Regions from separate parts of the Brenneria roseae subsp. americana genome, predicted to be linked through region 2. Evidence: predicted binding sites of a transcription regulator. Region 2 holds the regulator's gene; the other holds the start of a gene.
The links. Region 2 encodes sigma-54, which starts transcription at its own class of promoters, with help from an activator protein. Its sites were predicted from a motif close to GTTGGCACANNTTTCGCTNT; they were not measured.

Region 1: a site for sigma-54 is predicted at 2,232-2,251, ahead of glnA (glutamate--ammonia ligase). Genes of this name have one in related genera too.

Annotation. Positions count from the first base shown of each region.
Region 1 covers NZ_QDKJ01000012.1:12,815-29,190, forward strand. The annotation lists gene glnL (nitrogen regulation protein NR(II)) at 1-442, opposite strand, end outside; gene glnA (glutamate--ammonia ligase) at 745-2,154, opposite strand; gene typA (ribosome-dependent GTPase TypA) at 2,522-4,345, shown strand; gene yihX (glucose-1-phosphatase) at 4,515-5,126, shown strand; gene dtd (D-aminoacyl-tRNA deacylase) at 5,205-5,642, shown strand; gene fabY (fatty acid biosynthesis protein FabY) at 5,699-6,640, shown strand; gene B4923_RS14995 (AsmA family protein) at 6,671-8,368, opposite strand; gene B4923_RS15005 (nucleobase:cation symporter-2 family protein) at 8,682-10,073, opposite strand; gene recG (ATP-dependent DNA helicase RecG) at 10,235-12,316, opposite strand; gene trmH (tRNA (guanosine(18)-2'-O)-methyltransferase TrmH) at 12,316-13,008, opposite strand; gene spoT (bifunctional GTP diphosphokinase/guanosine-3',5'-bis pyrophosphate 3'-pyrophosphohydrolase) at 13,014-15,113, opposite strand; gene rpoZ (DNA-directed RNA polymerase subunit omega) at 15,132-15,407, opposite strand; gene gmk (guanylate kinase) at 15,462-16,085, opposite strand.
Region 2 covers NZ_QDKJ01000005.1:32,053-48,428, forward strand. The annotation lists gene aaeR (HTH-type transcriptional activator AaeR) at 1-57, opposite strand, end outside; gene aaeX (p-hydroxybenzoic acid efflux pump operon protein AaeX) at 412-615, shown strand; gene aaeA (p-hydroxybenzoic acid efflux pump subunit AaeA) at 651-1,571, shown strand; gene aaeB (p-hydroxybenzoic acid efflux pump subunit AaeB) at 1,576-3,534, shown strand; gene yjgA (ribosome biogenesis factor YjgA) at 3,577-4,125, opposite strand; gene pmbA (metalloprotease PmbA) at 4,450-5,790, shown strand; gene rnk (nucleoside diphosphate kinase regulator) at 5,872-6,282, opposite strand; gene npr (PTS phosphocarrier protein NPr) at 6,446-6,718, opposite strand; gene rapZ (RNase adapter RapZ) at 6,734-7,588, opposite strand; gene ptsN (PTS IIA-like nitrogen regulatory protein PtsN) at 7,742-8,215, opposite strand; gene hpf (ribosome hibernation promoting factor) at 8,311-8,598, opposite strand; gene rpoN (RNA polymerase factor sigma-54) at 8,622-10,055, opposite strand; gene lptB (LPS export ABC transporter ATP-binding protein) at 10,104-10,829, opposite strand; gene lptA (lipopolysaccharide ABC transporter substrate-binding protein LptA) at 10,833-11,405, opposite strand; gene lptC (LPS export ABC transporter periplasmic protein LptC) at 11,386-11,952, opposite strand; gene kdsC (3-deoxy-manno-octulosonate-8-phosphatase KdsC) at 11,949-12,515, opposite strand; gene kdsD (arabinose-5-phosphate isomerase KdsD) at 12,607-13,593, opposite strand; gene B4923_RS07670 (calcium/sodium antiporter) at 13,683-14,645, opposite strand; gene mlaF (phospholipid ABC transporter ATP-binding protein MlaF) at 14,949-15,761, shown strand; gene mlaE (lipid asymmetry maintenance ABC transporter permease subunit MlaE) at 15,769-16,376, shown strand, end outside.

The DNA.
Region 1 (16,376 bases), on a different contig from region 2:
ATCCACCCAGTGGATTTTTTATCTCGTGCGCCAACCCTCTGACCAAATCTCGGGCGGCCTGTTGCTGAGCCTGCTGGAGTTGCTCCTGGCTAAGACGACGTTGGTTATCCATCGGCGCCATTTCCAGCAGAATGAAATCCCCCTGCACCCGTTGCGCGGTAAGCGACATGATATGGGCTTTACCATCCACGACGATGGTGACTTCGTTATCCGTAAAACCTTGCCCTGAATCCAGACTCTCACGCATCAAATCTATATTCAGAGAAAAATATCCCAGCAAGTCAGGTAACGGCGTACCTGATAATTTACGCGAGCTTTGTGCCAATAATTGTTGCGCTGCCGGGTTGGAATAATGAATCGCCAGATCGCTATCCAGCAATAAGATGCTGTTGATTAAAGAATTTAGGATCTGCCCAGCATCGGGCAGCGTGCCTGTTGCCATAACGCAGACTCCCGCACCATATTGGTGCATAGTAGTGTATATGATGGATATGATGTTGCAACTTCAGAGTTTGTGGAGAAAAAAGCCCATCATGAGATGGGCTGAAAAGTTTCCACGGCAACAAAAAATTTTCAGGAAAAATTTTTATTAACGTAACGTTAGCCCGTCGCACCGCAACAGTCCCTACCGGGGTGACGAACATGAATAGCCCGCCACAAAAACAAACTAACGATTTATTCTGTCAGTAGCCTAACCGTCAGCACGATTGGGCTACTGTTTTACTGTACGGCTAATCGCAGTAATTACACGCTGTAGTACAGTTCAAACTCAACCGGATGCGGAGTCATGCGAATACGGTCATTTTCTGCTTTGCGCAGTTCGATGTAAGCATTGATAGCGTCGTCAGTGAACACGCCACCACGGGTCAGGAACTCGCGGTCTGCATCCAGTGCGTTCAGCGCTTCTTCCAGAGAACCGGCAACGGTTGGGATTTCACTCGCTTCTTCTGGCGGCAGATCGTACAGGTTTTTGTCCATTGCATCGCCAGGATGGATTTTGTTGATCACGCCATCCAGACCCGCCATCAGCAATGCTGAGAAACACAGGTACGGGTTAGCCGCCGGATCCGGGAAGCGAACTTCGATACGACGTGCTTTCGGGCTTGCGACAACCGGAATACGGATAGACGCAGAACGGTTACGTGCGGAGTAAGCCAGCATTACTGGCGCTTCGTAACCCGGGACCAGACGCTTATAAGAGTTGGTGGTCGGGTTGGATAATGCGTTGATGGCTTTAGCGTGTTTGATTATGCCGCCAATGTAAAACAGCGCAGTTTCAGACAGACCGCCGTATTTGTCGCCAGCAAACAGGTTGGTGCCGTTTTTGGCTAAAGACATATGGCAGTGCATACCGGAACCGTTGTCACCGAATATGGGTTTTGGCATGAAGGTCGCGGTTTTACCGAACGCATGAGCAACGTTATGTACGACGTATTTGTAAATCTGAATTTCATCTGCTTTTTTGGTCATGGTATTGAAGCGGGTTGCCACTTCGTTCTGACCAGCGGTGGCTACTTCATGGTGGTGTGCTTCTACAACCAGACCCATTTCTTCCATGGTCAGACACATGGTAGAACGCAGATCCTGTGAAGAATCTACTGGTGGAACCGGGAAGTAACCGCCTTTTACTGACGGACGGTGGCCTTTGTTGCCGCCTTCGTATTTAGTGCCGGAGTTCCACGCACCTTCGATGTCGTCAATGGCTACGTGAGAACCGGAGATGTTGCTGCCGAAGCGAACATCATCAAACAGGAAGAATTCTGGTTCCGGCCCAAACAGCACCGTATCGGCAATACCGGAAGAACGCAGGAAGTCTTCAGCACGTTTGGAGATAGAGCGCGGATCGCGATCGTAGCCCTGCATGGTGCCTGGTTCCAGAATGTCGCAACGGATAATCAGAGTAGACTCTTCAAAGAACGGGTCGATAACGGCAGTGCTCGCATCTGGCATCAAGACCATGTCGGATTCGTTAATGCCTTTCCAGCCGCCAATCGAGGAACCATCAAACATTTTACCTTCTTCAAAGAAGTCAGCGTTAACTTGATGAGCCGGAATGGTGACGTGCTGTTCTTTACCTTTGGTGTCGGTGAAGCGTAAATCAACAAACTTCACTTCATGTTCATTCAGCATCGTCAAAACATGTTCTGCGGACATACTTGGTTCTCCCGATTGTTATTTATCGTCGTGGAACGAATATCATTGTGGATTGATGTTGTTACCGTGCGTAAACTAAAGCTAAAAGTGTGCCAACTTTTTAAATACGTGCAATGTGTTGCTCTTAGGGGCTTTCCGCGTGAAGACCTCTGCACCATTATAGGTTATAGCACCAAAATGGTGCTTTGTGGTGAGCTTGCGCACCAATTTGGTGCTTTGGTTCACTCTTGTAGCGTTTTTGCACCGTGAAAGGGATCACAAAGCAGGCAGCATTGGGTTGTTTATCATAGATGCTTGTGATCTTGTTTAGTCCCTCGATTAATACGTGTACAATAGCGCGCTATTTCTAAATGCCTGAGGCAAAGCTGTGATCGAAAATTTGCGTAACATCGCCATTATTGCGCACGTTGACCATGGGAAAACCACCCTGGTCGATAAGTTGTTGCAACAATCCGGAACTTTCGGAGAACGTACTGAAGCAACCGAACGTGTAATGGACTCCAACGATTTGGAGAAAGAGCGTGGAATTACCATCCTCGCCAAAAATACCGCCATTAATTGGAAAGACTACCGCATTAACATCGTGGATACCCCTGGACACGCCGACTTCGGCGGTGAGGTAGAACGTGTAATGTCGATGGTTGACTCGGTGCTGTTAGTCGTTGACGCAATGGATGGTCCGATGCCGCAGACCCGTTTTGTGACCAAGAAAGCATTTGCTAATGGTCTGAAACCGATTGTGGTGATCAACAAGGTTGACCGTCCCGGGGCGCGTCCTGACTGGGTTGTCGATCAGGTGTTCGACCTGTTCGTGAACCTGGATGCGACGGATGAGCAACTGGATTTCCCTATCATTTACGCATCAGCGTTAATGGGGATCGCGGGTAATGATCATAATGATATGGCGGAAGATATGACTCCGCTGTATCAGGCGATCGTTGACCACGTATCTGCGCCTAAAGTAGAGCTTGAAGCGCCGTTCCAGATGCAGATCTCCCAGTTAGACTATAACAACTACGTGGGTGTTATCGGTATTGGCCGTATCAAACGCGGTCGTGTGAAGCCTAACCAGCAGGTCACTGTCATTGATAGCGAAGGCAAAACTCGTAACGGTAGAGTCGGTAAGGTTCTGACCCATATGGGGCTGGAACGTATCGAAGCGGCGGTGGCTGAAGCGGGTGATATTATTGCTATCACGGGTCTGGGCGAGCTGAACATCTCCGATACCATCTGTGATGTGAACGCGGTTGAGGCCTTGCCTGCGCTGTCTGTTGATGAACCGACCGTGACCATGTACTTCAACGTCAACACTTCGCCGTTCTGCGGTAAAGAAGGGAAGTATGTGACGTCTCGTCAGATCCTTGAGCGTCTGAACAAAGAACTGGTGCATAACGTCGCGCTGCGCGTTGAAGAAACCGAAGACGCTGACGCATTCCGCGTTTCAGGCCGTGGTGAACTCCACCTGTCGGTTCTGATCGAAAACATGCGCCGTGAAGGTTTCGAACTGGCGGTTTCTCGTCCTAAAGTTATCAATCGCAAAATCGATGGCCGCTTGCAGGAGCCATTCGAGAACGTAACGCTGGATATCGAAGAACAGCACCAGGGCGCGGTCATGCAGGCTATGGGTGAGCGTAAGGGTGATGTTAAAGACATGATCCCTGATGGCAAGGGCCGTATTCGTCTGGATTACCTGATCCCTGCTCGCGGTCTGATCGGTTTCCGTACCGAATTCATGACGATGACGTCGGGTACCGGTCTGCTGTATTCCACCTTCAGTCATTACGATGACGTACGCCCGGGTGAAATCGGTCAACGCCAGAATGGCGTTCTGATCTCCAACGGTCAGGGTAAAGCGGTGGCGTTCGCCCTGTTCAGTTTGCAGGATCGCGGCAAACTGTTCCTGGGACACGGTGCTGAAGTGTATGAAGGCCAGATTATCGGTATTCACTCACGTTCAAACGATCTGACAGTAAACTGTCTGACCGGTAAGAAACTGACCAACATGCGTGCTTCCGGTACGGATGAAGCCACGACACTGGTTCCGGCCATCAAAATGTCTCTGGAACAAGCGCTGGAGTTTATCGATGATGATGAACTGGTTGAAGTCACGCCTCAGTCGATTCGTATTCGTAAGCGTTATCTAACCGAAAACGATCGCAAACGTGCTAACCGCGGCCCGAAAGAAGGCTGATTTTTATCAGTGATTTCTTTTGTGCAAAAGGCATCTTCGGATGCCCTTTTTTATGCGCATCGTTTTTATCTACATCTCTGCTTTCATTTTTTCCTGTTCATCCTCCCTGTTCAGTTTTGCGATTTCCCGCTACAGTGAAAAACCAACGGTTATATCAGGAGGAGAGACCATGCTTTATATCTTCGATTTGGGCAACGTCGTCATCGATATTGATTTCAACCGGGTTTTAGGCGTTTGGAGCAATCTCAGCAGTGCGCCGCTGGCGACGCTGAAAGAGCGTTTTGTCATGGGAGAAGCGTTTGAACAGCATGAACGTGGCGAAATCAGTGATGAAGAATTTGCTGAACAGCTATGTCATGAAATGGGGATTTCGTTGAGCTTCGAGCAGTTTTCCGCGGGCTGGCAGGCTATTTTTGTGGCATTGCGTCCGGAGGCGATCGCGATCATGCAGCAGCTGCGAAAGGATGGGCATCGTGTCGTCATTCTTTCCAATACCAACCGCCTGCACTGTGGTCATTGGCCGGTTTTGTTCCCCGAAGTGGAGAACGCAGCCGATCGTCTTTATCTGTCACAGGATATCGGTTTACGCAAGCCAGAAGCGGCTATCTATCAGTATGTGTTGACGCAGGAAGGCGTCGCGCCGGAGCAGGCAATCTTCTTTGATGATAACCCCGCCAATGTTGCCGCTGCCCAGGCGCTGGGGATCCACAGTATTCTGGTGACCGATCGTCAGGCGATCCCGGACTTTTTCGCCACACAGTCAGCCACGGCCAGTGTGTAAGCCATTGTTAATCGGTTTCATCGTACCTTTCTGCGATGAAGCCTGCCAACATCATAAAAACAGGAGTGAAAACGTTCTATGATCGCGTTAATTCAGCGAGTTTCCAGCGCCAGTGTCACCGTAGACCATGCGATTGTGGGGGAAATTGGGCAAGGATTACTGGTATTGCTGGGCGTTGAGCAAGGCGATGATGAACAAAAGGCTGAGCGGCTTTGCGAACGGGTTTTGGGTTACCGAATATTCGGTGATGAAAATGGCAAAATGAACCTTAATGTCAGTCAGGCCGGCGGCAGTGTACTCGTGGTGTCGCAATTTACGCTGGTGGCTGATACCCAGAGAGGAATGCGTCCCGGTTTTTCCCGCGGCGCGGCGCCAGCGCAGGCCGATCGTCTCTATCAGTATTTCGTCGGACAGTGCCGTGAACGGGCTATTCATACGGAAACAGGATGTTTTGCCGCAGACATGAAAGTCGCATTGGTTAATGATGGTCCGGTGACCTTCTGGTTACAGGTATGACGTATTTTTTAATGAGATGTGGTTTTCATTAAGCATGGTTTTAAAGGGGAATGGTTATGTACCACCTGAGAGTACCTGAAAGCGCCGAAGAACTTGATGCGTACTATCAGTTCCGCTGGGAGATGCTGCGTAAACCTCTGCATCAGCCTCTTGGCTCTGAGCGTGACGCCTATGACGCGCTGGCGCACCATCAGACCGTGGTTGACGAACAAGGGCGGCTGGTGGCGATTGGACGCCTTTCCATCAATGCCGATAATGAAGCGGCAATCCGGTTTTTAGCGGTACATCCGCAGGTTAGGGGGAAAGGGTTAGGGACATTGCTGGCCATGACTCTGGAGTCGGTGGCGCGTCAGGAAGGAGTAAAGCGCGTAGTATGCAGCGCGCGTGAAGACGCCATCGATTTCTTCGCCAAGCTGGGGTTTGTCAATCAGGGCGAAATCACCGCGCCACAGACTACGCCGATACGACATTTTCTGATGATTAAACCGGTTGCGACGCTGGATGATATTTTACATCGTCCGGATTGGTGCGGTCAGTTACAGCAGGCCTGGTATGAGCATATTCCGCTGAGCGAAAAAATGGGCGTGCGCATCAGCCAATACACCGGGCAGAAATTTATTACTACAATGCCGGAAACAGGTAATCAGAATCCTCATCACACGCTGTTTGCCGGGAGTATGTTTTCGCTTGCTACGCTGACAGGCTGGGGATTGATCTGGCTGTTATTGCGTGAAAGGCATTTGGGCGGAACGATTATTCTGGCTGATGCGCATATTCGTTACAGCACACCCGTGATGGGCAGGCCAAGTGCGGTTGCCGATCTTGGCTCACTAAGCGGTGATTTGGATCGCCTTGCCCGTGGGCGCAAAGCCAGAGTCCAACTGAATGTGGAGCTGTTTGGCGATGATATAAAAGGCGCCTTGTTTGAAGGGATTTATATTGTTTTACCCGCGAAGCCGGAAGATCCTCTGGAACAAGGCGGGTCGGAAATACGGTGATGGCGTTATCGCCATCACCCGTGATGATGTTTACTGCTCGGTATGCGTCGTTAATGTTCCTTGATGCATTTGCTGATTGATAGGCTGCCCGTTACTGTCAACGCCTTGAAGTGAACCAGTTAACGTTGGTTTCAACGGCGTACTGGCGGCAAGCTGCCCATTAAGCTGCAATTGCAGATTCGAATTGCCTGCGGGGGCAGAGGGTGATGTCGGCCATCCCCAGCGCGTCAAGATATCCATCGGGACGGAACGTCCGCTCATCGTAAATGAAAACTCACGGGCAGGCTGTTGACTGATGGTGGCTTTAGCTTCCAGCAGGCCCGCCTGCGTAAATGTGCTGAGATCGGTGATGGAAATCTGACTGTCGGTGGCGGTCAAAGCCAATGACGGACGTCGGATATCCACCTTATTGAAGGTGGCATCGCTGGCATTCAGATTCAGGCTGCCAGCCCAAATGCCCCATTCATGATTACGCGCCAGCACCAGATCGCTGCCGTATCCATCCAGCGCGGTAAGCTGGAAGGGAAAATCCGGGTTGATATCGATCAGCAGATTGCGGTTCGCCGTGAATTTTCGGATAGTCACCTCTGTCAGCCAGTCAGGCAGCGACGTTTGCCAATGCTGACGCCAGTCGGCCGGCAGGGTGTATTCCATGCCCGCCACGACAAATTCATTCAACAGCAGACGGTGGTTACTACGTTGCCAGCTACCGTTGGTTCGCAGCAGGCCACCTTCCCAGCGTGTAGTAAACTGCTTGATATCCACGCCGTCCGGTGAGAGAGCCAGATTAACGATGGGGTCGATGAAGTGCATACTGCCGTTGACAATATCGGTGGCGTTGAAGGACAGTTCGCCGTCCTCGCTTTCCCAATCACCTTTTTTAAAGGTGACATCCTGCAACGTCACATCAAGATCGATAAACGCCCATCCCGGCCCTTCAATTCGGGCATCAATCAAATCGAAGCGATTGACCGCCACGGACGGAATTGCAGTGATCGGTTCCCAGAAATCCTGTATGGCCCGCGGTGTTTGGAGGCGAACGTTGCTCAGTCGCAGGTTACCAATTTGCCAACTGCCATCTTCCCCGCGGCTGGCGTTGCCTGTGAGCTGACCCTGCGCCACATCGGCACCGAAGTTACTCAAAATAAGCTGGTTCTGGTTGATTTCGCCTTGCATCAGAACCTGACTGGCAGGAATATCATTAAGCCGCAATGAACGGGCGCTGAGCTGAAAGCGGCCTTGCTTGCCCAGTAGATATCCCGCTTCTGGCTGCCAGGGGGTGATGCCACCGTTGATTACCTGACCATTCAAACGCCAGTCGCCATCCTGCGCCTGCAATGCCATCGACCGTAATTGTAAAATGTCTGCTTCGATAGGCAGCGTAACGGCCGTGGACGACAGATTCAGCGTACCGCCTTCCAGTTCCAGGCTGGAAAAGTGACGCGGATCGGTGATCTGACGCATACCAAGACCGACCGAGACGGTGGGGGCTGAGAGTGTCGGCGGCTGGTCCTTATGACCAAAGGTGACGTCTTTCAACTGAATATGGTTGAGTGAAGACCAGTCATGGCTAATTTTGCCTAATGAAAGCTGATAATTTGTATTTTGATTCACCCAATTGCTAACCCAGCCTGCCGCCCATGCCGTTTGCAGTAATACATATAAAATAACCAGCGCCAGTAATACCAGCAGGAGTAGCGTCAGCAATAATTTCCCGAGAAATTTCATCGTGTCTGTCCATGCCAATCGTCAGGGATACTGAGTTTATGCCGCAATTGCCCATAAGGCTCAATAGATAATGCAGTTACAGACAGTAAAAAGCGACCCGTGTTGCACCACGCGTCGCTTTTATTGGTGTATACCCGTCATACTTCAAGTTGCATGTGCGTTGGCTGCGCTCAGTCACCCGAATCACTTACCTGAGTAAGCTCATCGGGATTCCTTCCCTTGCCGCCTTCCCGCAACTCGAATTATTTAGGGTATATATCCCTGTAACGTAAAATATATCGGGTATAGCCAGCGTGATTGACGCTGGCGGGTATTATTTCTCTTCCTGGGGGAAAACCAGATTCAGTACGATTGCGGTGATACCACCCGCAGCAATACCGGAAGAAAGCAGCGTTTTCATCCACTCAGGCGCGAATTGCAGAATCAGCGGCTGCTGTGACACACCCAGACCTACGGCCAGAGAAAGCGCGATAATCATGATCGCGCGGCGATTCAACGGCTCGCGAGACACGATACGAACGCCGGATGCAGCGATAGTACCAAACATGACGATTGTCGCGCCGCCCAGTACCGGCTCAGGAATATGCTGTACAAAGCCGCTGACGGCCGGGAACAGTCCCAGAACGATCAGCATCAGTGCAACGACAAAACCGACATAGCGACTGGCAACGCCGGTGAGTTGAATGACGCCGTTGTTCTGACCAAAGCAGGAGTTCGGGAATGTATTGAAAACTGCTGACAGGCAGGAATTCAGGCCGTTTGCCAATACGCCGCCCTTTAAGCGTTTCATGTACAGCGGCCCGCTGACCGGTTGTTCTGATACGTCGGAGGTGGCGGTAATATCGCCAATGGTTTCCAGTGAGGTCACCATGAAGACCAGCATGAGCGGGATGAGCAAATTCCAGTCAAAGCCCAGACCGTAATACAACGGCGTTGGCACCATGATGAGTGAACTTTCCGCTGCCGGTGCGCTGCCCGGCAGCATATCCATGATCCACGCGCCCAGATAACCTACCGCCATGGCTATCACCAGCGATGCCACGCGCAGATAGGGGTTACGCTGGCGATTCAGTACAATAATCACGGCCAGAACGATACCTGCCAGCAACAGATTTTTCGGGGCGCCAAAGGTATTATCGTTCATCGCGGCATAGCCGCCGCCGATCGATGTCAGGCCAACCTGAATCAGCGACAGACCGATAATCATCACCACAATTCCTGATACCAGCGGGGTGATAATGCGGCGCGCAAGGTGCAAAAAGCGCGAAAGGACAATTTCTGTGCAGGAAGCGACCATCAGCGTACCGAACAAGGCCGCCATCATGGTGGGAACATCCGCCCCCCCGTTTTTCAGCGCCAGGCCGCCCATAATCAATGGGGTAACAAAATTAAAGCTGGTGCCCTGAATAGACAGCAGGCCTGAGCCTACGGGGCCCCAGGTTTTAATCTGCAAAATAGAAGCAAGGCCAGAGGCAAAAAGCGACATGCTGATGATGTGCTGTGTGTCCTGTGCCGGCAATCCCAATGCCTGACAAATCAGCATGGCTGGCGTGATCACCGCGACAAACATCGCCAGCAGATGCTGACAGGCTGCAAACAGGGTCTGCGGCAGAGGAGGTCTGTCCTCCAGACGGTAGATTAATTCGCTGCGTTTAGGGGCGGCGGCCATATCTGGCTGAGGGATATCCGTGGTGGTGATGGTCATAATAGTTGGCGTACCTGAAATGACAAAGAGGGCATTTTAATGATCTCTTTGGCAAAAGCAAACGTTTGCGAAACGCTGTTTCTGATATGAAATTCATCTGGTAGATAATGACTTGTTATTTGAAGGGTTATTGGATGAGGCGCAGTAACATGGCCTGATGTTCAGGCATTGGTATAGCGGGTTCGTTCCGGTAACCAACGTTCAATCAATGCCTTGGCATGTTCTGGGTAACGTTGATGAAGGTGGCGGGCGACACGCTGTATCTGCGGGATTAACGCCTGATCGCGTAGCAGGTCCGCCACTTTGAACTCGGCATTACCCGTCTGGCGGGTGCCCAATAACTCACCGGGGCCACGAATTTCCAAATCGCGTTGCGCAATGACAAATCCATCGTTGCTATCGCGCAATACCTGAAGACGTTTCTGCGCCGTTTTGCTAAGCGGGGTTTTATAAAGCAGTACGCAGTGTGAGGCAACCGCACCACGGCCAACCCGGCCACGTAACTGATGAAGCTGCGCCAGCCCCAGCCTCTCTGGGTTTTCGATAATCATCAGGCTGGCATTAGGAACGTCGACGCCAACTTCGATAACCGTCGTGGCAACTAACAATTGCAGTTCCCCCTGTTTGAAAGCTTGCATGACGGCCTGTTTTTCCTGCGCTTTCATCCGACCATGTACCAGCCCGACGGAAAGTCCGGGCAACGCCGCTTTCAGCTCCGCACAGGTTGCCTCGGCGGCCTGGGCTTCCAATAGCTCGGATTCTTCAATCAGCGTACAAACCCAATAGGCTTGCCGACCTTCCTGCTGACAGGCGCTGTTCACGCGCTGAATAATGTCACTACGGCGTGAATCAGGGATAGCGACAGTGGTAACGGGCGTTCTTCCCGGCGGCAGTTCGTCAATGACGGAGGTATCCAGATCGGCGTAAGCGGTCATCGCCAGCGTTCTGGGGATCGGTGTCGCCGTCATGATGAGCTGGTGAGGATGAAATCCCTGCTCTTCGCCTTTTTCCCACAGGGCCAGACGTTGATGTACACCGAAACGGTGTTGTTCATCAATAATCACCAGCGCCAGTCCATTAAATTTTACCTGCTGCTGGAAGATGGCATGCGTACCTACCACCATAGATACTTGACCGCTGGCAATGGCCTCTTGCTGTGCCTGACGGGCTTTCCCTTTTTGCTTTCCGGCCAGCCAGCCCACTTCAATCCCCAGTGGTTCAAACCACTGACGAAAATTATAGGCATGTTGCTCCGCCAGTAACTCGGTGGGAGCCATGAGCGCCACCTGTTTACCGTTCGCGATAGCGCGTAGTGCCGCTAGCGCAGCAACCAGCGTTTTGCCTGACCCTACATCCCCTTGAACCAGTCGCATCATGGGAAAATCGTTGACCATGTCAGCTTCAATTTCGCCGACGACCCGATCCTGCGCCTGTGTGGGCGAGAAAGGCAGGTTGGCAAGCAGGCGCTGTTTAAGGCGATCATTGACCGGCAGTGATAATGCCCGATAACGCTGGGCACCGGCACGAACCGCCAGCATACTCAGATTATGTGCCAGCAACTCTTCCATGATAAGCCGCTGCTGCGCCGGGTGCTTACCCTGCTCAAGCTCGCTGAGTTGCATATCAGGCGGTGGACGATGCAGGATATGCAGGGCTTCCGGCAGACTGATAAGCGAGTGGCTCAGTTCTTCTGGCAACAGTTCATCGATGGGATTGGCATCCAGCAAAGCCAGCGCCTGATCGGTTAACTTACGCAACGTTGCCTGACGAACCCCTTCCGTCGTGGGGTAAACCGGCGTCAGGGATTCCTGTAATTCAACCTGAGAGTGATCCCCTTGCACCCGGTACTCCGGGTGGATAATTTCAGCGCCAATTTTACCACGCTTGATTTCACCATAGGCGGTGACTCGCTGACCGGGAGCCAGACTGTTTTTCATTGCGGCGTTGAAATTGAAAAAGCGCATGGTCAGCATACCGCTGCCATCACTGATTTGGCAGGTTAGCATACGGCGGCGGCCAAACGAGATGTCATGACGTAATACTTCGCCTTCCACGGTGGCATACATACCCGGAAGGAGATCGCCGATCGCATAAAGGTGGGTACGATCTTCATAGCGCAACGGCAGGTGAAGCAACAAATCCTGAACGGTTTCCAGTCCGATACGGGCGAGTTTTGCGGCCTGACTGGCACCCACGCCAGCAAGCGTGCTCAGCGGTTGGGTGTGCAGCAGGCGACCTTGCATCAGGACTCCGACGCTTGCATTGCCGCCCACCAGGGGGCATCGGCAACGATCTGGCCGCTATCATCGATATAAGGGCGGGGTAAACCTTTACGTTTGGCTACGCGTGCCAACACCGGATAACCCCCTTCAAACAGCAGACACTGCTGTTCTTCCTTTTCCAACGGGCTATCGTCGCGTTGATACATGCCTGCCATCTGACGCTGCCGCTGAGCCTCATACAAAATCAAGGCGGATGCGACGGAGACATTCAGCGACTGCACCATACCGGTCATTGGAATGATGATATCCCGATCCGCCAGCTTCAGCGCTTCCGCCGTAATACCGGTTTTTTCCTGCCCCAGCAGAATGCAGGTCGGACGTGTGTAATCAATGTCGCGAAAATCGACGGCTTGTTCAGACAAGTGGGTAGCCAGAACCTGCATACCCGTTGATTTTAGATAGCTGACGGCGTCATGAATGGTGCGGTGCGTTTTGACTTCGACCCAGCTGTTGCTGCCCGCAGCGGAAGAGACCAGCGTTTTCATGCGGCTGGTGGGCCAAACAGCATGAATTTGATGAACGCCAACCGCATCGGCGGTACGGATCACCGCGGAAATATTATGGGGTTTATGCACCTGCTCCATGCAAATCGTCAGATCGGGCTGACGACAGGTCAGCATCTCTCTTATGCGTGCATAACGTTGAGGGGTCATAACATTTAATTTCGGTTACGGTTAACTTTTATCACATCCGGCATCACGCGGATCTTACGCATAATGTTGGCCAGATGAACGCGGTCGAGCGTGGTAAGGCGGATAAACGCGCTGTATACGCGGCCGTCTCTTTCTTCCGTATTGATACTTTGAATATTGGAGTTCGCGGCATTAATCGCTGCCGTCAGATTGGCCAATGCGCCCTGATGGTTAAACATATCCACCTTAATTTCAGCAATAAACTCTTGCTCGGTCACTTTATCCCATTCAACCGCCATGAACTTCTCGGGTTCTTTCTGGTAGCCGCGGATATTACGACAGGATTCGTGGTGGATCACCAGCCCTTTTCCCGGACTGACGTGGGCAATAATGGGATCGCCCGGGATAGGTCGGCAGCATTTCGCGAAGGAAATCATAACGCCATCCGCGCCCTTAATTGGCAATTTGCGCAACCCGGTATTCCCCTGCTGGGATTGTTCGTTGAGCAGGTTTTTCGCCACCACCACGCTCATGGCATTACCCATACCGATTTCCGCCATCAGATCGTCCAGCGTCGCGAGCTTCATTCTCTCCAGCTCAAGCTGAATGTTCTTTTCCGGAATATCTGACAGTTTACGGCCGCTTCCCAGCGCGTGATTCAGCAAACGCCGCCCCAGGCTGACCGAATCATCACGTTTGAGGTTTTTCAGCATCTGCCTGATTTTGGCGCGCGCGCGCGAGCTGACGACGAAATTCAGCCAGGCCGCATTCGGTCTTGCGCCTGGTGCGGTAATGATTTCAACGGTTTGTCCGCTGGTCAGCGATTGAGATAGCGGGTAAGGCTGCCGGTCCACTCTGGCTCCGACGCAGGCATGACCAATGTCTGTGTGTACGGCATAGGCAAAATCCACCGGCGTCGCGCCTGCGGGCAATTCCACAATTCTGCCTTCCGGCGTGAACACATACATTTCATCTGGAAAGAGATCGGACTTAACGCTTTCGATAAACTCAAAGGAGCTGCCTGCGCTCTGCTGTAATTCCAGCAGGCTTTGCATCCAGCGTTGCGCCCGAACCTGTGCGGTGGTGCTGCTTTCGCCTTCTTTGTAAGCCCAATGCGCGGCAACGCCCATTTCCGCCATCTGATCCATATCATCGGTGCGGATTTGTACTTCCACCGGTACGCCATGCGGACCAATCAGCGAGGTATGCAGCGATTGATAGCCGTTGGCCTTGGGGATGGCTATATAGTCTTTTACCCGTCCGGGACGCGGTTTATACAGGCTGTGTACCTGACCTAACACGCGATAACAGGTGTCCACTTCCTTAACGATGACCCGAAAGGCGTAAATATCCATAATCGAATGGAAACGCTGTTCTTTCAGGTGCATTTTGCAGTAGATAGAGTAAAGGTGTTTTTCGCGACCGCTGACTCGGCAGGCCATTCCGGCTTCGGTCAAGCGCCCCTCAATCTCGGCGAGGATTTTTTGAATCATCTCTTTCCGGTTACCACGGGCAGCTTTGACGACTTCTTTAATCACGCGGTAACGGTTGGGGTAAAGCGCTTCAAAACCCAGCTCTTCAAGCTCGGTTTTTAGATGGTGAATACCCAGTCGGTGAGCCAACGGGCTGTATATTTCCAACGTTTCACGGGCAATACGGCGCCGTTTGTCCGGGCGCAGCGAACCCAGTGTACGCATGTTATGGGTGCGGTCAGCCAGTTTGATCAGAATGACGCGGATATCCTGCACCATCGCCATGATCATTTTGCGAAAGTTTTCAGCCTGCGCTTCTTTCTTATCGCGAAACTTCAGTTTATCCAGCTTGGAAACGCCCTCTACCAGTTCAGCAACGCTTTTACCAAAAAGCTGTTCCATATCCTGATAGGTGGCGGGCGTATCCTCTATCACATCATGCAATAATGCGGCCATCAGCGTTTCATAGTCGAGACGCATCTCGGCCAGAATACAGGCCACCGCGACCGGATGAGTGATATAAGGTTCGCCGCTGGAGCGAGTCTGCCCCTCGTGAGCATCACGTGCAACGAGATACGCCTGCTGTAAACGTTTTATCTGGTCTTCCGGCAGATAACGTTGAATCAGCAGATTAAGGCTTTCGAAAATGTACAAAGGCGACTCGTGGGCTAATTAACGACGGCCTTCAGCAATCGCGGTAACCGCCTGAATTTCCGCGGCTTCCTGCTCTTGCTGCTCCTGACGGTCACGAACGTCCAGAATCTGGGCGTTGATCAGACCTTCTTCGATCTCACGCAGCGCGATCACGGTGTACTTATCGTTTTCTTCCGGTACCAGCGGATCTTTACCGCCTGTCTGGATCTGACGGGCGCGACGAGCAGCGACCAACACCAGGTCAAAACGGTTACCAATTTTCTCTACAGCGTCTTGAACAGTTACGCGTGCCATAAATGTGCTACTCCACAGGAAATAAAATGACTGCGCATCATACTGAAAGAGGCGTCAGTCTGCCAATAGTTTGGTGATTAATGCACCATGCCGTACTTTTTGTCTGCTCAGAAGCAGACGTTCTGCGCGAATAATGGTTTTCAGGTCAAGCAAAGCCAGATCGAAATCGTCATTCACAATTAAATAATCATACTCGCTGTAGTGTGTCATTTCAGCTACCGCCTGCGCCATACGGCGGGCGATAATCTCTTCACTATCCTGCCCCCGGCCTCGCAGGCGGCGTGCCAGTTCCTCTTTCGACGGAGGCAGTATGAAAATACTGCGCGACTGCGGCATCTGGCTACGGATTTGCTGAGCGCCCTGCCAGTCAATATCCAGAAACACGTCTACGCCCGTCGCTAATATCTGTTCGATGGCTAGCCGGGATGTCCCGTAGTAATTGCCGAAAACCTCAGCATATTCCAGGAATTCTTTTTCCTGAATCATACGCTTGAATTCATCAACGGAGACAAAGAAATAGTGCTCGCCGTGCTTCTCTCCCGGCCTTTGGTCACGAGTGGTATGTGAAATCGATACCTGCGTGTCATACAACGGCTGCGTTTTTAATAGCGCCTGAATCAAACTTGATTTTCCTGCCCCACTGGGAGCGGAAACGATATATAACGTGCCTTGAGCCATAGTGAAGTTTTATTAATTACGATTATTGGAATATACCAGTCATCTTTCAATCTTCAGGCTATGCGATCTGAGCGTTGAAATATAATCGGTACAGATGCGGCAGGATGCGCATTTCCCACATTATACACACCGATATGCCATCAGTCGCGCTGCGATAAATATCAGCGCCGAATGTTTTTCTCTTATGCCATTCAATTTTCGGCTTGCCAATACGTTTAATTCAATTTGCGTAGCCGATTCCTGCGGCTTTTCCCTCTGTTGTAAGTCGTAAAGCATCTTGAGGAGCGCTTT
Region 2 (16,376 bases):
AAAGGAGCCGCACTGCACCACTCTGGCGAATATCGACATGCTTTTTAATCGTTCCATTATTAACTCTGGCTTAAAAGTGATTTAGATCACACTATGTAGATAACATAATAATAAACATCCATAATATAGCCTATCCGGTGATTCCGGACGGGTCATATAAAACCTTCAGTCATTCATTGTTATCACCGTAGCGTAAAAAACGCTGATTTAATATCGCTTATCGAATCAGCAGTCAGCATCTGCAATCGCCATGTACATGTCTCAGTTTAATGCCATGTTGGCCTATCGGCTATGGAGCCTGTGGGACGCCTTTGCTGCTGATGCGCCACGCGCTGGTCGGTTGGTCATGAATTAATCACGGTAACGTGTCATTCCGGCTCGTTATACCTAATGAAACATAAGGAAAAGAGGATGAGTTCACTCCCGGTTATGGTGTTGTTCGGCCTGTCGTTCCCGCCGGTCTTCTTTGTCTTGCTGGTTTCACTGACGTTATTTTTCGTTGTGAACCGGCTGTTGCAGCCGACGGGCATTTATGATTTTGTCTGGCATCCCGCGTTGTTTAATACCGCATTATTCTGCTGCCTGTTCTATCTGCTGTTCCGTTACGGTCTTTGAGGTTCTTTGTGAAATCTTTCTTTATCGCCACGCTCATGAAAAAACTGGGTCGTGTGGTTATCACGCTGGCCGTGGTGTTATTCGCCGTTGTGGCGGTATTTCGTATCTGGGCGTTTTATACCGAATCGCCCTGGACGCGTGATGCGAAATTTACCGCGGATGTGGTGGCTATCGCCCCCGATGTTAGCGGGTTGCTCACCGATGTGCGGGTGACAGACAACCAGTTGGTGAAGCAGGGTGATGTGTTGTTCGTGGTGGATCAACCCCGCTATCGTGAAGCGCTGGCGCAGGCGGAAGCCGATGTGGCCTATTATCAGGCGCTGGCGGTGGAGAAAAAACGGGAAGCGGGGCGCCGGGCGCGTTTGGGCATTCAGGCGATGTCGCAGGAGGATATCGACCAGTCGGGCAATGCGCTGGAAACGGCGACACACCAGCTTGCCAAAGCTCAGGCGGTACTGGCGCTGGCAAAGTTGGATCTGGAACGCACGGTGGTGCGCGCGCCCGCCGATGGCTGGGTAACCAACCTGAATGTGCAGACCGGGGAGTTTATTACCCGCGGTTCAACCGCCGTGGCGCTGGTGAAGGAAGATTCATTCTACCTGCTGGCTTACATGGAAGAAACCAAGCTGGAAAGGATACGCCGTGGATATCGGGCTGAAATTACGCCTCTTGGCAGTGAGCGTATCTTCTACGGCACGGTAGACAGTGTGGCTGCCGGGGTGAACAACAGCAGTAGCAGCGTTGACAGTAAAGGTCTGGCAACGGTTGATTCCAACCTGGAGTGGGTGCGTCTGGCACAGCGCGTACCCGTGAAAATCAAGCTGGATCGCCAAATGGGCGAACTGTATCCGGCCGGCACTACCGCTACCGTCGTCATTACCGGCGAGCAGGTCAACAATGATAAAAAGCCGTCGCCGCTGATTCGCTTGTTATATCGCCTGCGTGAGTTCGGCTGATATCATGAAAAGCCCGATATTTGTTCGCTTCCGCTTTGCATTTAAGCTGAGCTTCGCCATTGTCCTGTCTTTGCTGCTGGGTTTCCATTTGCAGTTGGAAACCCCGCGCTGGTCTGTACTGACGGCGGCGATCGTCTCTGCCGGGCCGGCCTTTGCGGCGGGTGGCGAACCGTTTTCCGGCGCTATCCGCCATCGGGGCATGTTGCGTATTATCGGAACCTTTATTGGCTGTATCGGTGCATTAGTCATCATTATTACGACGATTCGCGCACCGGTTCTGATGCTGATGCTGTGTTGTTTGTGGGCGGGAGTTTGTACCTGGATCTCTTCACTCGTCAAAGTTGAAAATGCCTATGTGTTTGGGCTGGCGGGCTATACGGCGTTAATTATTATTGTCTCCACCCAGGGGACGCCGCTGCTGACGCCGCAGTTTGCCGTCGAGCGCTGTAGTGAAATTGTGCTGGGGATCGTGTGCGCCATTCTGGCCGATTTAGTGTTCTCCCCGCGCTCGATAAAACGGGATATTGACCGCGGTATCGAAGCGCTGCTGATGGATCAGTATCGGCTGCTGCAATTATGTATCAATCAGGCGGAAAAAGAGGCGATTGATGCCGCCTGGCATGCGCTGGTGCGTAAAACGACGGCGCTGAATGGCATGCGTAATCATTTGATGATGGAATCGTCGCGCTGGCAGAACAGCAATCGCCGTTTGAAAGCCATGCATACGCAATCGCTGGCGTTGATTACGCAGTCTTGCGAAACCTATCTGATTTTGCAGGATAATCCTTCATGGGTGAAAGGCAGCCTGAAATGGGTTATCGAACAGCCGGTTGAATCCATGCAGGATATCCACCGGCGTCTGAAATCGCTGCGGCGCCTGATTGTTGCCAGCCATAGTCAGGATATGCCGCCCACGGTAAGCGGCTGGGTGGGGACCGCAACACGTTACCTGTTATTGGCCAAAGGCGTACAGACTAACGGGCGTATCAGCAAAGTGGAGGCTGACGTGCTGAACAGCGATGTTGAGGTTAAAGCGTCTTCGGCCGAAACTCACCATGCCATGATTAACGGATTACGGACGGGGGTGGCAACCGCGCTGGGCTGTTTATTTTGGCTGAGTACCGGCTGGACTTCAGGTAGCGTTTGCATGGTCATGATTGCCGTGGTGACGTCGCTGGCGATGCGGCTGCCAAATCCCAAAATGGTGGCGATTGATTTCCTTTATGGAACAATCTTTGCGCTGCCACTGGGGGCGCTGATGTTCATGCTTATCATGCCGTCAACGCAGCAGAGTCTGTTGCTGCTATGCTTCAGCCTGGGCGCGATGGCTTTCATCATTGGTATTGAAGTACAAAAGCGACGCCTGGGATCGCTGGGCGCGCTGGCGAGCACGATCAATATTCTGGTGCTGGATAATCCGATGACGTTCCATATCGGCCAGTTTCTGGATAACGCTATCGGGCAGATTATCGGTTGTTTTCTGGCGCTGCTGGTTATTCTGTTGATCCGGGATAATGCCAAAACCCGTACCGGACGCACATTGCTGAATCGCTTTGTTTACAGTGCGGTATCGGCATTAACGACCAATCAGGCGCGGCGCAAGGAAAACCATTTGCCCGCACTCTATCAGCAGCTATTTCTGCTGTTGAATATGTTTCCCGGTGATATTGCCAAATATCGTCTGGCGCTGTCGTTGATTATCGCGCATCAGCGTCTGCGTTCACTGGATATTCCCCGGGATGAGGAGCTCTCCGCTTTTCATCGCCAGATTCGCGCCACGGCGGAACAGGTGATTGGCGCGCGACGGGATACCATACGCAGCCAATCTTTTGCGCGGCTGTTGGATGAACTTGGGGAGTATCAGCAGAAACTGGCGGAGCGGCGGATGTCACCGGGTATCACGGCGCCAGTCGGACGTTTAATCACCATGTTGCATAAATATCAGCATGCGTTGGGTGATTAGATGCGTTAACTCAGGGTCACCGCGGGCACCCTGAGCCAGCTATCACGCTTCGGTTTCTGACAGCTCACGCAGATACTGGAAGATCTGGCGGGTCGATTTTGGCGGCTTATTCGCAGCCTTCTCTTTTTGCGCATTGCGTACCAGCGAACGTAGCTGCTGGCGGTCTGCATGCGGGTAAAGCGCCAGAATATCAGGAATGGCATCATCCCCTTCGGCTACCAGACGGTCACGCAATAGCTCAAGCTTGTGAAAAAGCACGACCTGCTGATTGTGACGGTTTTTCAGTTTATCCAGCGCGGCCTGAATCGGTTCTGGATCGCGGGCTCGCAGCAGTTTACCGATCAGTTGTAACTGGCGGCGGCGACCCTCTTTCTTGATGCGCTGCGCCAGTTCGACCGCCGCGCGCAGGTCATCATCCAGCGGGATTTTCTCCAACGCGTTCTTACCCAGTTCAACCAGTTCCGCACCGAGATCTTTCAGCGCTTCCGCATCACGTTTTATCTCGCTTTTGCTGACCCAGATAATTTCATCATCGTCGTCTTCATTATTGTCCGGGACGTCATCAAGCCAGTCTTCGGTTTTTTTGCTCATGGTTGGTTCCTAAAAAATTTCCGGTAAAAAAACGCTAGGCGCGTTTTTCAACGTCACGCAGTGTGACGGCCCGTAGGACGGCGGGCAAGGACTGCCGCCATAAAAAGAGGCTGATCCTAACAGGTTTGGGCTTTGTGCGAAATTGTCTGCGGATCCTGTTAGACTCAGGAGCATTATGCTACACCTTTTATGCGGATGGATGACGATGAATTGCGTGGAAATATTCATGCGCGGAGACCTGACCGTGCAGCGGGACTGTGGCTGCACGGGCATTTCCCCGGCGTCACCTATCGAAACGGTTTCCTTACTCATTATGGCAGAACAATGACAATAATCACTCAGGTTGCACAACAGCGTGAAGCGCTGGAACAAGCGGTTGCACAGGCGCTGGAACTGGCGCGAGCGGGTTCTGATGCGGCAGAAGTCTCCGTGTCAAAAACGACCGGTATTGGCGTGAGCACCCGTTATGGTGAAGTTGAAAACGTTGAATTTAACAGCGATGGCGCGCTGGGTATTACGGTGTATTACCAGCAGCGCAAAGGCAGCGCCTCATCAACCGACCTCAGTCCGGACGCTATCGCGCGGACCGTGCAGGCGGCGCTGGATATTGCCCGTTACACCTCCGTCGATCCTTTTGCCGGTCCGGCAGACAAGGATCTGCTGGCTTTTGACGCACCGGATCTGGATCTGTTTCACCCGGCGGAGCTGGATGCCGATCGTGGCATCGAACTGGCCGCCCGCGCTGAACAAGCGGCGATGAAAGCGGATAAGCGCATCACCAATACCGAAGGCGGAAGCTTCAATAGCCATTACGGCATCAAAGTATTTGGCAACAGCCACGGCATGCTGCAAAGCTATTGTTCCAGCCGTCATTCGATGTCCAGCTGTGTGATTGCCGAGATGAATGGTGACATGGAGCGTGATTACGCCTATACCATTGGTCGTTCGCTGGATGATTTGAAAACGCCTGAGTGGGTGGGTGAAGAGTGCGCGCGCCGTACGTTATCCCGTTTGTCGCCGCGTAAGTTACCCACCATGCAGGCGCCGATACTGTTTTCCGCGGAAGTGGCGACAGGGCTGTTCGGCCATCTGGTCGGGGCAATCAGCGGTAGCAGCGTATACCGTAAATCAACCTTCCTGTTGGATAAGCTGGGCCAGCAAATTCTGCCGGAGTGGCTCACTATTGAAGAATTGCCGCATTTACGCAAAGGGCTGGCATCGACGCCGTTCGACAGCGAGGGGGTACGCACTCAGCGGCGTGAGATTGTGAAAGACGGCGTTTTGCAAACCTGGCTGCTGACCAGCTATGCCGCGCGTAAACTGGGCATGAAGAGCACCGGACACGCTGGTGGTATCCATAACTGGCGCATCGCCGGACAAGGGCTGGATTTTGATGGTCTGCTCAAACAGATGGGTAAAGGGCTGCTGGTGACGGGATTAATGGGGCAGGGCGTCAGCGGCGTGACGGGAGATTATTCCCGTGGCGCGTCCGGCTTCTGGGTGGAAAACGGTGAAATTCAGTATCCGGTCAGTGAGATTACCATTGCGGGTAATCTGAAAGACATGTTGCGCAACATCGTCACGGTAGGCAACGACATTGAGACGCGCAGTAATATTCAGTGTGGGTCAGTGCTACTGCCAGAAATGAAGATCGCAGGAGAATAAACAGGAACCGCGTGACGACGGGGGAGTGACCGTCACCGTCGGCATTATCCGACGGTTTGTCATTCTCTGCGTTATCGCCGTTTAGCGGTGGTATTCACCCGCCGCTTCCGGCTGATAAAGCAGTTCCAGCACCTCGATATGCGTTTCTTCACCGTTCGGCAACCGCCAGGCGATGGTGTTTCCTACATGCATTCCCAGCAATGCCGCGCCCAGCGGAGCCATGACGGACAAGTGTTCCCTGCTGTCTTTCACTGCAACCGGGTAAACCAGCGTGCGGATGTGTTCCTCATTAGCGATCAGATCGCGAAAACGCACCCGACTGTTCATGGTTACCACATCCGAAGGGATATTGACGGAAGGTAAAATTTCCGCCCGATCAAGCTCGTCATTCAGGGCCTGAGCGACATCGCTGCCAGCAAAGGCGGGCTGCTCCAGTAACATATCCAGACGTTCCGCGTCCAATTCACTGATTGTCAGGTTAGGTTTCGTCATACTCCTCTCCAGTTTTTATTTCCAGATGACGTAAAAGCAACACCCCCGCGCCAGGGGAGCGGGGGTGTATAAGAAAAAATGATATCAGGAGATAGTAGGGGCTTACGGTCAGAAAGAAAAGCGATCTCTATCACGAAGACGAGCAGAGAGTTTTCGGATCGGGTTACTCTTCATCAAACCCGGCGTCAAAGAGCTCAATCACCGCGGCCAGCGCTTGTTCTTCATCCGGGCCCGTCGCTTCGACTTCAATAAGCCCACCCTTGGCTGAATCCAGCATCAGCATGGCAATAACGCTGCTGGCCTCGGCTTCGGTACCGCTGTCATTGCGCAACATCACTTCCGCGTCAAAACTCTGCACCAGTTCAAACAGTTTCATGGCGGGCCGGGCATGCATGCCCAGCTTGTTTTTGATTTCAACCGTTTGTTTTATCGTCATTATTGGGTCTGACTATCATGATTTACGCTTTTCCAGCGTACGGTGGCGGGACTGCACATTCTTGCCGCGGGAACGAAAGTAGTCCGCCAGCTGTTCCGCAATGTAAACGGAACGATGTTTGCCGCCGGTACAGCCAATTGCCACGGTCAGATAACTGCGGTTATTGGTTTCCAGCATGGGAAGCCAGAGTTCCAGATAGCTGCGCGTCTGATAGATAAAATTATGGACTTCAGTGTGCCGATCGAGGAAGGCGGCGACGGGCTTGTCCAGACCGGTCATCGGACGTAATTTGGGATCCCAGTGCGGGTTGGGCAGAAAACGCACGTCAAACACGTAGTCGGCATCGATAGGAATACCATGCTTGTAGCCGAAAGATTCAAAGACCATCGTCAGTTCGCGTTCCCGTTTGCCCAACAGGCGGGTACGCAGCATTTCAGCCAGTTCATGCACTGACATTTCAGAGGTGTCGATGATCAGATCGGCCCGTGAACGCAGTGGCTCCAGCAGATCGTTTTCTTCATCAATGGCGCTTTCCAGCGACAGATTCTTACTGGATAAGGGGTGCAGACGGCGAGTATCACTGTAACGACGGATCAGCGTATTGCGATCGGCATCCAGAAACAACAACTGTGGTGAAAAACTCTGCGGCAGCTGTTTCATTGCATGCTCAAAGATTTCCGGCGATTCCGGCATATTGCGCACGTCAATGCTGACCGCTGCGGAGATATTGCGTGTCGCAAGCGTATTGGCCAGCTCCGGCAATAAAACCACTGGCAGGTTATCTACACAGTAGAACCCCATGTCTTCCAGCGCGCGCAGAGCGACAGATTTTCCTGACCCTGAGCGACCACTGACAATCATCAGCACCATCTGACGACTCCCCTCTGGCAACGTGACGGCGAACTCTCTATGCCATTATGTTTATAATGAATTGCTAGAAAATGAACAAGTAAAACACGGATTGCAAGTAATCTCCGGTTCCCGATTGGATCACCATACATCGTAAACATGACTGCCACTGACTTAACCGGCTTCCGTCATGATCTGATACAGCTCTTCATCACTTTGCGCCGCCCGCAGACGCCGACAAATCGCTTTATCTGTCAGACGCTTGGCAATAAGCGACAGCGTATGTAAATGGGTTTTACATTGTTCTGCCGGAACCAGCAAGGCAAAAAGCAAATCAACGGCTTGATTATCAATGGCATCGAAAGCGATAGGTTGATCCAACTGAATAAATACCCCGATTGCTCCCAGCGCGTTTTCATCCTCAAGCTTACCATGGGGAATGGCAATACCATTGCCAATGCCGGTACTGCCCATTCGCTCGCGGGTGAGAATGGCATCAAAAATAATCTGTGAGGGGAGATTAAGCTGTTTGGCAGCTAGCTCACTGATAATTTCCAGTGCTCGTTTTTTACTCTGGCAATGGACAGAACTTCGGGTGCACTCTGGACGTAACACGGTACTGAGTTGCAAAACGGGAACGTTATTCATTTTATATTCACTTAACGACACTTTCACTGCTGGTGAGCCCAGCCCATAGGATGCATGGGCTGGGTCTGTTTTCTTGCCCGCGGGCAAGAAAAAAACTAGTGCTGTTTCAGCTTATCCTTATGCTTATTGAGCTGGCGAGCCAGCTTATCGATCAGCAAATCGATAGCGGCATACATATCTTCCGCTTCTGATGTAGCGTGCAGCTCCCCACCGTTGACGTGGACTGTAGCATCGGCAATTTGTTGTACTTTCTCCACTTTCAGTACCACGTTGACCTGATTGATACGGTCGAAATATTGCTCTAACTTGGCAAACTTGGTATTCACGAAATCGCGTAAAGGTTCGGTAATTTCGATGTGGTGTCCGGTAATGTTGAGCTGCATAGTGTCTTCCTTCTCTGTTGAGATCAAACCAGTTGTTTACGCTGATTTGATGGTGGGATAGATAAAGACTCTCGATATTTCGCCACCGTACGCCGCGCCACGATAATGCCCTGTTCAGAGAGCAGCGTAGTCAGTTTGCTGTCGCTTAAAGGCTTGGCGGGGTTTTCTGCGGCGATTAACTTTTTGACCAGCGCCCGGATAGCCGTTGACGAAGCCTCACCGCCGTTGTCGGTATTCACATGGCTGGAGAAGAAATATTTTAGTTCAAAAATGCCGCGTGGACTGTGCAGAAACTTTTGTGTGGTTACCCGGGAGATGGTGGATTCATGCATATCCACCACCTGGGCGATATCGGCCAGCACCATCGGCTTCATGAATTCTTCACCCTGTTCGAAAAAATCCTGCTGTTGTTCGACAATACAGCGAGTCACTTTGAGCAGGGTATCATTACGGCTCTCCAGACTTTTGATTAACCAGCGCGCTTCCTGTAAATGGCTACGAATAAACTGACCGTCGCTATCGCTACGGGCGCTATTGCCCAGCGCGGCATATTGTTGATTGATCTGGAGCCGGGGCACGCTGTCGGTATTCAATTCGACCACCCAATGTCCCTGGATCTTGCGTACCAGCACGTCAGGAATGACGTATTCGGATTCACCGGTATTGATGGATTGGCCCGGACGGGGATCGAGGGATTGAATCAGCGCCAATGCTTCTTTCAGTACGTCTTCTTTCAGACGGGTTGAGCGAATCAGGCTGCGGAAATCATGGTTGGCCAGCAGGTCGAGGTAGTCGCTTACAATCAGCTTCGCTTCCGCGAGGCGCGGCGTATCCTCAGCAAACTGAGAAAGCTGTACCAGCAGGCAGTCGCGCAGGTCGCGCGCGGCGACCCCTACGGGATCAAAACGTTGTACCCGCTTGAGTACGGCCTCTACTTCATCCAGCGTGACGTTTTCATCTCCAATGCTGTCCAGAATATCTTCCAGCGGCACAGTGAGATAGCCGGTATTGTCCACCGCATCGACGATGGACGTCGCTATCGCCGCATCGGTATCTGAAAAAGGCGTCAGTTCCACCTGCCACATCAGGTAGTCCTGAAGGGTTTGTGTCGTTTCTCCCTGATAGATCGGTAACTCTTCATCCCGGTAATCCGTACCGGTACCGGAGGGCGTGCCTGCGGAATAGATTTCGTCCCAGGTCGCATCAAGCGGCAGCTCTTCCGGCATATCTTTTTGTTCCAGTGCTTCACCGGTATCCAGCGAATCACTGTCGGCCATCTCGAATGACTCTATTTCTTCGTGGTTGTCCGTCTGCTCAAGTAACGGATTGCTTTCCAGCGCCAGTTGAATCTCTTGTTGCAGTTCAAGCGTGGACAGTTGCAACAGACGGATTGCCTGCTGTAGCTGTGGAGTCATGGCCAGTTGCTGGCTAAGCCTGAGTTGCAAACCTTGCTTCATAAGTAGCGCCAACTTCCTTATATACTATTCAATGGAAACACTACCCTATCAGAGTCGGAAGCCTTCGCCCAGATAGACGCGTTTTACCTGCTCATCGGCTAAGATTTCGGTCGGGGAGCCGTGGGCGATCAGGTGTCCCTGACTCACAATATAGGCGCGCTCGCAAACATCCAACGTTTCACGGACGTTATGATCGGTAATCAACACACCAAGCCCGCTGTCACGCAGATGCTCAATTATTTTTTTTATATCAATGACCGAAATGGGATCAACGCCGGCAAATGGCTCATCCAGCAGGATGAATTTGGGATTTGCCGCCAGTGCCCGGGCGATTTCAACCCGGCGCCGTTCACCACCGGAGAGCGATTGTCCCAGACTATCGCGTAAATGAATAATATGGAATTCTTCCATTAGTTCATTCGCCCGGTCTTCCTGTTGCTCCGAGGTCAGATCTTTACGGATTTGCAAAACGGCCATCAGGTTGTCATAGACGCTCAACCGGCGAAAAATCGACGCTTCCTGCGGTAAATAGCCGATCCCGCGCAGGGCGCGGTCGTGCAAAGGAAGCAGACTGATATCGTCGTCGTCAATCACAATGCGCCCTTCATCGAGCGGGACAATGCCGACAACCATATAAAATGTTGTCGTTTTCCCTGCGCCATTCGGCCCCAATAGGCCAACAATCTCGCCGGAGTTGACGGTAAGGCTGACGTTTTCCACAACCCTGCGGCCTTTATACGCCTTAGCCAAGTTTTCTGCGATTAATGTTGCCATAAGTTATTCAGTGACTCGTGGTTGCGGTTTTTGAGAGGGGGAGGATGAGCTCTTGTTCGTTTTCTCCTGAAGCTGAGAAGGAACCAATACCGTAGTAACACGTTTACCTTTATCGCTGAAGGCTTCCATCTGCTGTTGCTTCACCAGATAAGTGATGCGGTCGCCTTTCACATTGCTGTCCACCTGCTCCAGATAGGCATCACCGGTCAGCACCAAAAAATCATTAGCCAGTTCATAGCGAACTTTCTGGGCATTGCCTTTTACGGGTTTGCCGTTGTCCTGCATCTGATAGAACGTCACGGGGTTGCCGTAGCCTTCAATAACTTCACGACCCTGTGCCCCCTGTGGCCGGGTAACGACGACTTTGTCGGCTTTGACTTCAATCGTTCCCTGTTTCACGACGACATTGCCGGTGAACGTTACCGTGTTGCCCTGCATGTCCAGAGATTGCTGCTCTGAGTCAATATGAATAGGCTGATTGCTATCCCCGGTGACGGCCAGCGTGGAAACGCTGACGGCTAACAACGAGCTGGCGATCAGGGTGTTACGCATCAGGTTATTGGTTTTGGATTTCATAGGAGGTTTTTACCTTTTCGATCAACTCGGCTGTCTTGTTACGCAGATTTCCGCGCATTTTCATCCCGTTGGAAGTAAAGCTGGCGCCGTACAGGGTGACTTCATCATCGGAAGAGACATCCTGAGTGACCAGATTCACCTGGGCATTGTTTGTTTTGATTCTCTCCAACTGTGAGTCGTTTGTCAGGCTGTTAACCTCGACATGCCCGTACAGATAGAGCATCTTATCTTTTGTCAGCTTGGCGCGATCGGCGCGCACTGACCAGGTTGCCGTTCCCTGTTCGTTAAACAATGTCGCGATAGGCGTCGTAAACCAGCTCAACTGCTCGTCATCGAAATATTCCGCCTTGTCCGCGATCAGACGGTAGCTCAGCTTCCCGGCCGGGCTGTAAACCTGAGTGGTGGTTTTCTCGCTGGTATACACCGGTACCGCAGGGGTAGCGGTGTCTGCCGGTGCCGCCGTTTCGTTATCTGCAATATTCCAGCCGATCAGAATGAGAGCCAGCAATGCCAGCAAAGCTGTCAGCCAACGCTTGGTTTTACTCATATCGACAACCCTTTGGCATGCTCCAGCTTATCCTGCGCAAACAGGATCAAATCGCAAAGTTCACGCACTGCGCCACGTCCACCCGCGATGCGCGTAACGTAATCAGCCCGCGGCAACAGTAACGGATGTGCGTCTGCCACGGCAACGCTCAGGCCGACCTGCGCCATCACCGGCCAGTCGATCAGGTCATCGCCGATATAGGCGGTCTGGCTGGCCGTTACGGATAGTTTATCCAACAGATCGTTGAAGGCCAAAACCTTATCGGATTGTCCCTGATAAAGGTGAGTGATCCCCAGTGTCTTACAGCGATCCGCCAACAGGTTGGCCGACCGACCGGTAATAATGGCGACCTCAATACCGGACGTCAGCAGGCAGCGGACGCCATAGCCATCACGAACGTTAAAGGCTTTCAGCTCTTCGCCGTGATTGCCCATATAAATCAGGCCATCCGACATTACCCCATCAACATCACAGATTAACAGGCGAATTTCACGGGCCTTATCCAGTACCTGCCGATCGACAGGTCCATAGCAGGTATCGGTTTGTGCCCTGGTTTCACTCATTGACGTTTATCCTTGGTTCTTTTGGTCTACAGTGTGTTTACTTCGCTATTGCGTATTTTCCGTGCGATGACGGGTTATCTGCGAGGGCATATTACACCACGCCTGCGCGCAGCATATCGTGCATATGAACGATCCCGACCAGACGATCGTTTTCCGCAACCAGCAGCGAGGTAATATGACGTGACTGCATCAGGTTCAGGGCATCCACGGCCAGCGTTTGCGCTGTGACCCGGATACCGCCGACGGTCATCACATCAGCAATGCGCGCGCTGTTCAAGTCAATCTTCATGTCGAAGATTCGGCGTAAGTCCCCATCGGTGAAGATACCGAGGATTTTCATGTCCGCGTCGCAAATGACCGTCATACCCAAATTTTTGCGCGTAATTTCCAACAGGGCGTCGCGCAGAGAGGCGTCATGGGGAACATGAGGCATTTCTTCACCCGAGTGCATGATATCGCTGACGCGCAGCAAAAGTTTGCGGCCTAGTGCGCCACCGGGGTGGGAGAGGGCAAAATCCTCGGCGGTGAAACCGCGAGCCTGTAATAACGCGACGGCCATCGCGTCTCCCATCACCAGCGTCGCGGTCGTACTGCTGGTCGGCGCCAGGCCAAGCGGACAGGCTTCTTGCGGAACATGGATGCACAGGTGGATATCCGCCGCTTTCCCCATGGTGCTTTCGGGATTACCGGTCATGCAAATCAGGAAAACCCGCAGGCGTTTCAGCACCGGGATCAGCGACAGAATTTCGTGGGATTCGCCGGAATTGGAAATGGCGATCACGATGTCGTGCGGCGTTACCATGCCCAGATCGCCATGGCTGGCTTCGCCGGGATGGACAAAAAAAGCGGGCGTTCCGGTACTGGCGAAGGTGGCGGCCATCTTACAGCCGATATGGCCGGATTTTCCCATCCCCATAACGACCACTTTCCCCTGACAGTGGAAGATTTTTTCACAGGCTTGAGTGAAATGATCGTCAATGTATTGATCCAACTGTGCCAGGCCTTCGCGTTCGGTATTCAGAACCTGTTTGCCTGCCTGCTGAAAATCAAAACCGGGTTGTAGTTCAAAATGTGACATACCTGAGTAATCCTGCTTGTTTTGATGTTTTGGTTAATACCCTGATGTTCTGGTTAATCAAACAATTTGCTAATCAGACCACGGGCTACTCAAACAAAGAACAATACCGAGAGATAAACGACAAACGCGCAGAGCAACAGCGCGCCGGCACCTTGCCCGATACGACGCTTTCTGCTGAGGCACAGCGCCGCCAGCAACGCGCTGGCTCCCAACATGACCCAATAATCACGCCCGAAGGCAAGGGGGTTGAGCGCACCTGGCGAAAGCAGCGCCGGTACGCCCAACACGATGACGATATTAAAGATATTCGAACCGATGAGATTACCCAGCGCAATATCATCTTCCTTTTTCAGCGTACCAACAATGGCGGTGGCCAATTCGGGCAGGCTGGTGCCAATCGCCAGCACCGTGAGGCCGACGGTCAGTTCGCTGATATTAAAATAGCGGGCAAGTACGGTGGCATTGTCGATCACCATGCGGGCGGCCATGGGTAAAATAATCAGGCCGAGAATCAGCCATAAAACGGCGACCATTTGATTGCTGTCGGCCTGCGGCAGTTCGGCTAACTGTTCCCGCGTCAGGCTGTCTACGCCTTCCTGCTGCGCCAGACGGGTCATTCGGATCATCAGGAACAGGAATATCCCGGCGGCGGTCAGGAGGATCACGCCGTCGGTACGGCTCAGATAGCTATCATGAAGTAAAAAGCCACATAAAACGGTGACCAGCAGCATAAGCGGAAATTCACGGCGTAACAGTTCGGAATGCACGGTCAAAGGGCGGATCAGCGTGGCACTGCCGAGAATTAACAGGATATTGGCGATATTGGAGCCCAACACGTTACCGACGGCCATATCGATCTGATGGTTCAGCGCGGCGGTCACGGAGACAATCAGTTCGGGCAGCGAGGTGCCGAAACCAACGATGGTAAGGCCGATAATGAAAGGCGGCAGACCCAAAACGCGCGCCAGAATGGCGGCACCATATACCAGACGATCGGCACCATATACCAGTAATACCAAACCAACGATCAAGAGTACTGTCGCAAAAAGCATGCCGCGTCCTTTATTAAGGTATAATCACTGGTTCACTGATTGATAAGCCAGTATTTCTGGACGAATTTCGAACAAAAAAACGCTTTTCATCATTAGCGTTAATTCTGACTGTGTAGGGCGGAAAAGTAAAACCTATGGCGGTTTTGTTCAGCCATTTGGGACAAGAACTTACGGTAAGTTTTTGTAAAACTCGGGCTTTGCAGGATATCAACCATTAGGATTTAGAGATAGGGCCGCATCACCGCAATTCGTTTAAAACTGACGATCGCAGCTAATACGCTGATCGGTAAGGAATATGAGATAATGAACCATAAGGATACCAATCTGGTTGAGATCCGCGGCATGAGCTTTCGACGCGGAGAGAGGCCGATTTTTACAGATATCACGTTGAACGTTCCCAAAGGGAAAGTCACCGCGATCATGGGACCTTCCGGTATCGGTAAAACAACATTGCTTCGCCTGATTGGCGGGCAGCTTTCGCCGGACAGCGGGGAAATCTGGTTTGATGGCGACAATATTCCATCGCTGTCACGCACGGAACTGTACAATGCCCGTAAAAAAATGAGCATGTTATTTCAGTCTGGCGCGTTATTTACCGATCTGAACGTGTTTGATAATGTCGCCTGGCCGCTGCGTGAGCACAGCCGGTTGCCGGAGCCGCTGCTGCGCAGCACGGTAATGATGAAGCTGGAGGCCGTGGGGCTACGGGGAGCGGCCGACCTGATGCCCGCGGAGCTTTCTGGCGGGATGGCGCGGCGTGCGGCGTTGGCGCGGGCGATCGCGCTCGATCCGCAGCTGATTATGTTCGATGAGCCTTTTGTCGGGCAGGATCCGATCACGTTGGGAACGCTGGTCAAGTTGATTGATGAACTGAATCATGCGCTGGGTGTGACCTGTATTGTCGTATCTCATGACGTGCCGGAAGTCATGAGTATTGCCGATTACGCTTATATTATTGCCGAGCGGCAGGTTGTGGCGGAAGGGACGCCGGAACAGCTGAAAATGAACGATGACCCCCGGGTGCGCCAGTTTCTGGATGGCATTGCCGATGGTCCCGTTCCTTTCCGCTTCCCGGCGGATGATTATAAAACCGCACTGTTAGGTTCAGGGGGTTAACGAACTCATGTTATTACAGGCGTTGGCGTCGTTAGGACGTCAGGGAATTTCTACCTGTGCCTCGTTTGGCCGTGCCGGACTGATGCTGTTTAATGCGTTGGTGGGCAAACCTGAATTCAGGAAACAGTGGCCGCTGCTGATCAGACAACTGTATAGCGTCGGTGTTCAGTCGCTGTTAATCATCATGGTATCCGGTCTGTTTATCGGTATGGTGCTCGGTTTGCAAGGTTACCTTATTCTGACCACCTACAGTGCGGAAGCCAGTCTGGGCATGATGGTGGCGCTTTCGCTGCTCCGTGAACTCGGGCCGGTGGTTACCGCATTGCTGTTTGCCGGACGTGCCGGATCGGCGCTGACCGCGGAAATTGGTCTGATGAAGGCGACCGAGCAGTTGTCCAGTATGGAAATGATGGCGGTTGATCCATTGCGTCGCGTTGTCGCACCGCGTTTCTGGGCCGGATTAATCAGTATGCCGTTGCTGGCGGTAATTTTTGTCGCCGTCGGTATCTGGGGAGGGGCGCTGGTCGGCGTGGACTGGAAAGGCATCGACAGCGGGTTCTTCTGGTCTGCCATGCAGGGAGCGGTTGAATGGCGGCAGGATGTACTGAACTGCGT